DNA from 2 places in the Pseudomonas sp. 5.2 genome. Region 2 is predicted to be linked to the other one. Evidence: riboswitches for the same ligand, from Rfam matches in the RefSeq annotation. Region 2 holds a riboswitch; the other holds the start of a gene.
What was found. Region 2 has a riboswitch for thiamine pyrophosphate ahead of AC5PZ0_RS12295 (TenA family protein). Riboswitches for the same ligand answer to the same signal wherever they lie in the genome.
Positions count from the first base shown of each region.

Region 1 (2,475 bases), on a different contig from region 2:
GATCATGCACTGCACGTCGTGCTTCCAGGCGATCTTGGTCAGCTCGCCGAGGGTTTCCAGCTCACCGAACTGCGCAGCATCGTTGGCGTCGGCAATCGAGCCCGGACGCAGGCCGTCGCCCAGCGAGAAGCTGACGTCGTAGGCCTTCATGATTTCGCAGATTTCGTCGAAGTGGGTGTACAGGAAGTTTTCCTGGTGATGCGCCAGGCACCACTTGGCCATGATCGAACCGCCCCGGCTGACGATGCCGGTAACGCGCTTGGCGGTCAGCGGCACATAGCGCAGCAGCACACCGGCGTGGATGGTGAAGTAGTCCACGCCCTGCTCGGCCTGCTCGATCAGGGTGTCGCGGAACAGCTCCCAGGTCAGGTCTTCAGCGACACCGCCGACTTTTTCCAGGGCCTGGTAGATCGGCACGGTACCGATCGGCACGGGCGAGTTACGGATGATCCACTCGCGGGTTTCGTGAATGTGCTTGCCGGTGGACAGGTCCATGACCGTGTCCGAACCCCAGCGAATCCCCCAGGTCAGCTTGGCCACTTCTTCCTCGATCGAGGAGCCCAGGGCGCTGTTGCCGATGTTGCCGTTGATCTTCACCAGGAAGTTGCGGCCGATGATCATCGGCTCCAACTCGGTGTGGTTGATGTTGGCAGGGATGATCGCGCGGCCGCGGGCGATTTCTTCGCGGACGAACTCGGGGGTGATTTCTTTCGGGATGTTGGCGCCGAAGCTGTGGCCCGCGTGCTGCTGGTCAAGCAGGCCTGCGGCGCGGGCTTCCTGCAGCTTCATGTTCTCGCGGATGGCAACGTATTCCATCTCGGCGGTGATGATGCCCTGGCGGGCATAGTGCATCTGCGAGACGTTGACGCCCGCCTTGGCGCGGCGCGGGTTGCGCACGTGGTTGAAGCGCAGCTTGGCCAGCTCTGCATCGTTAAGCCGCTGTTGGCCGAAGTCGGAACTCAAGCCGCCCAGGCGCTCGGTGTCGCCACGCGCGTCGATCCAGGCCGAACGCACGTCGGTCAGGCCTTTGCGCACGTCGATGATGACGTTAGGGTCGGTGTAGGGGCCGGAAGTGTCGTAGACCAGCACCGGGGCGTTGGTCTCGCCGCCGAAATCGGTAGGGGTGTCGTGCAGGCTGATTTCGCGCATGGGCACGCGGATGTCCGGGCGGGAGCCTTCGACATAGACCTTGCGCGAACGGGGGAACGGTTGCACGGACTGCTGATCGACTTGTGCCGATTCGCTGAGGTTGATCGTTTTTTCTTGTTTGCTCATCACGGGCTCTCCAGACAGCTTCCTAGCGGATGGAATGTCGGGGAGAACCTGAAAGACGCGGACGCACCCCTTTACGGGTGTGCAGTGCCAGATACATGGGGGTGCCGTAAGCTGCTTGCAGCTGAGACATTCCCGGACCTGGCACAAGAGGCTCCCCGGGAAGGCGAGCAATCTTGTTCCCTACGCAGGCGCTAACCTGATCAGGTTCAACGGGATCCGCAACTTTGCGATCTCAGCCTTTGCTTCAAGGCACCCCGACAAGAACATGCGCAGTCTAGACTGGAGTGGTCGGCAAAGCCAAGCGGGTAAATACGGGTGATGATGAAAGGCGCACTGGGCGATTGTTGCCGGGGGCGCATGGCACTACACTGGCCCATCGCTCGATACTCAACAGTTCAGTAATTATATTTCGTACAAGGATTGCCTCTATGCTGCGCAAACTCTCACTGGCGATAGCCGTGTCTTGTGCGTCCAACGGAATGGCCTGGGCAGCAGAAATGCCCATGACGGTTAAAACCGACCTGGTCAGCGTCTACCAGGAAGCGGTCGACAACAACGCCGATCTTGCGGCAGCCCGCGCCGATTATGGCGCCCGCCGCGAAGTCGTCCCACAGGCCCGCGCCGGCCTGCTGCCGAACCTGTCGGCCGGTGCCGAGATGATGAACACCCGCACCAAGCTCGACGAGCCGTCCCTCACCGCCAACCGCAGCGGCAACTCCTGGAGCGCCACCCTGGCGCAGCCGGTGTTCCGTGCCGACCGCTGGTTCCAGTTGCAGGCGGCCGAGGCGGTCAACGAACAGGCGGCGCTGGAATTGTCTGCCACTGAGCAGAACCTGATCCTGCAGACCGCGCAAAGCTACTTTGCGGTGCTCCGGGCCCAGGACAACCTGGCCGCGACCAAGGCCGAGGAATCCGCCTTCAAGCGCCAGCTCGATCAGTCCAACGAACGTTTCGACGTGGGCCTTTCCGACAAGACCGACGTCTTGCAGTCCCAGGCCAGCTACGACACGGCCCGGGCCAACCGGATCATCGCCGAACGCCAGGTGCAGGATGCCTTCGAGGCGCTGGTGACGTTGACCAACCGCGAGTACTCGTCGATCCAGGGTGTGGTCCACACCTTGCCGATCCAGGTGCCTACGCCCAATGACGCCAAGTCCTGGGTAGAAACCGCCGCCCGCCAGAATCTCAACCTGCTGGCGA
Region 1 is NZ_JBYBHH010000012.1:193,607-196,081, forward strand. It holds gene thiC (phosphomethylpyrimidine synthase ThiC) at 1-1,275, opposite strand, end outside; TPP riboswitch at 1,436-1,542, opposite strand; gene AC5PZ0_RS19200 (TolC family outer membrane protein) at 1,704-2,475, shown strand, end outside.
Region 1: another riboswitch for thiamine pyrophosphate. It lies ahead of thiC (phosphomethylpyrimidine synthase ThiC); the one in region 2 lies ahead of AC5PZ0_RS12295 (TenA family protein).

Region 2 (2,475 bases):
GCTTTTGCTACATCGCAGCCAACCCACTAACCCTGCCTTCCCGCCATGCGCGATCCGGGTAGGAGCAGCCTTGTGCTGCGAAGAGGCCAGTGGCAGCAGCGAAGATTAATGGTGTCTTCACCGGCCTCTTCGCAGCGCAAGGCTGCTCCTACCTGGAATTCCAATGATCAACGAGGACCATTGATCCCTACTTCGCGCCATCCAGCCCCATCTGCCAGAAATCGGCCTCCAGGCTCGACGCCTGGCCAAAGATCCCTGCCAGCTCCACGAACCGTTGTTCGGTCATGCTCCGCGCGGCCAGTTCATCCAGGTGCTTGCGGGCATTGGCCGCCACCTGCTGATACCCTTCCCCGGCATACTCAGCGATCCACTCACGGTAAGGGTGATCGCTCAGGTCACCAATCCGTTCAGCCAACGTCCGGCCAATTTCTGCGTAGCCGATCACACAGGGCGCCAACGCCACATGCAGCTCCAGCAGATCGCCTGCGGCGCCGCAGTCGAGCACATAGCGGGTATACGCCACCGTGGCCTGGTGCTCGGGTGCGGCCTGGATATCAGCCTGGGTCAGCCCCCAGCGCGCGCACAGGCGCAGGTGCAGCTCGGTTTCGTCGAGAATCGCCGCGAGGCCCGCCTGGGCGGCGCGGATGTCGGCCGGCAGGCGGCTCTTGTAAGCGGCCAGGGCCCAGGCGCGGGCGAACTGGATCAGGAACAGGTAGTCCTGCACCAAGTACGTCCGGAACGCCGCCTCGCTCAGCGTGCCTTCGCCCATCTGCTGCACGAAATCATGCTCGACATAGCGGTGCCACTCGCCCGTGGTGGCGGCCTTGAGGCGATTGAAAATATCCATGCTCACACCTCCCCCTCGTAAACCGCATCGAAGAAGGCCAGCTCCAAGGCCACGGTACGCAGGTAGAAATCGGTGCTCAGCTCGGCTTCCTGCGGCCCGACGCGGTCCAGTTCGGCCTGCAGGAAGGCGACGAACGCCTGGAACGCCGGGTTGTCGTGCAAGGTGATCCATTCGGCATGCACGAAGTGTTCAGGCAAGGGTTTCGGCGCCTTGAGCGCCCAGTCCAGGTACAACCCTTCGGCGACATTCAATACTGCCAACGCGGCGGCGTACGAGCGGGTGGCGGCTGCTTCACGCATGATCGCCTTGAAGCCTGCGGTCGGCGCAGTGTCCGCGGCCTCTACGCGTTGCGCCGGGCTGACGTCCAGCGCCTCGAAGGCGCGCAGGAAATAGGTGTTCTCATCGCTGGAGATCATCCCGGCGAACTGGCCGAAGCGCAGGCGTGCCTCGAAGGTGTCCGCGGTGGCGATCGCAGCGCCGAGCAGGGTCAGGAAGCTGTCGAGAAAGCGGTGGTCCTGCACCAGGTAGCGGACCATGATCGGGTCCGGCAGGCTGCCGTCGCACAGTTGGCTAACGAAGCGGTGCCCGACGGCCGCCGACCAGGTCGGCTCGCTCTGACGGCGCAGGGTTTGCGTGAAACGTTCGGTCATGATGCTGTCCTCTGCAGGGGGTGACAGCGAGACCGTTGAAGCTGGCATGGACTGGCCTCGCAGTGAGGCCGGCAAAAAGGCAGGTTTCAAGTCCCATCCCTTCGCCGGCATGATCCGGATCAGGTTCGAAGGGTCACCGCGCTGCAACGCTCAGCGGTTTCTCAGCCCGTTGCCGGGCTCCCCTTGGTGGCCCACAGGTATACAGCAGGTAGGAAGGTGCTGTCACGCCCCAAACACTGGGCCTTGGGTGACCCGCTTGTGGGTGCCTGTCCCCAGCCCTGGCACGCCATTATTTAGCGCGACTCAGGTTTTTAAAGGATTTGTTTAACAAAGCATTACCGAAACATCTGTTGGCACAGCCGTTGCTCAGGCCCCTTAACCAGGCAAAACGCCATTGATGGCCCCAAGCCATACAGCCGCGAGCGAGGCACCAGGCAATGAAAACACCTGCCGTGATTCACCCAACCAGGCAAACATTCAAACTGTCTGCCGTCACCGTGCTGATGCTCAGCCTTGGGCTGAACCCGGCAATCGCGTCTTCCCTCGATGACGTCGGCCAGCCGCCGCCGACCGACCCTTCGGCCTATACCGACCAGCCGGACGACCCAAACCCGGCGCTGCTCAACCTGTACACCTTGCCGGAAGCCAACGAAGGCTCGTTGGAGCTGACCGATGGCGTCCATGGCGACCGCTCTACCGTGCGCCAGGACAACGTACTGCCGCCCGCGTTGCAAACCTCTGAAAAGTACCCCACCAACGGCAAGCCCAGCCCGTTGTTCGGTGCGCAGCCGTTCACCCAGCAACTGCTGCTGTTCGAAGAATTCGGCCCGGAAAAGCTCGACCCCAGCATCCCGGCACCTGACCTGACCTTCCCCGTACCAACCCTAGGCGCGGCCCCCGCGCAAGACCCCAATGTGGTCGCCCGCAGCGGCCCCAGTGGCACCGCCCTGGAAGCCTTCCTCAAGCAGCCGGGCCTGT
Region 2 is NZ_JBYBHH010000006.1:300,315-302,789, forward strand. It holds gene tenA (thiaminase II) at 188-847, opposite strand; gene AC5PZ0_RS12295 (TenA family protein) at 850-1,497, opposite strand; TPP riboswitch at 1,577-1,691, opposite strand; gene AC5PZ0_RS12300 (Ig-like domain-containing protein) at 1,935-2,475, shown strand, end outside.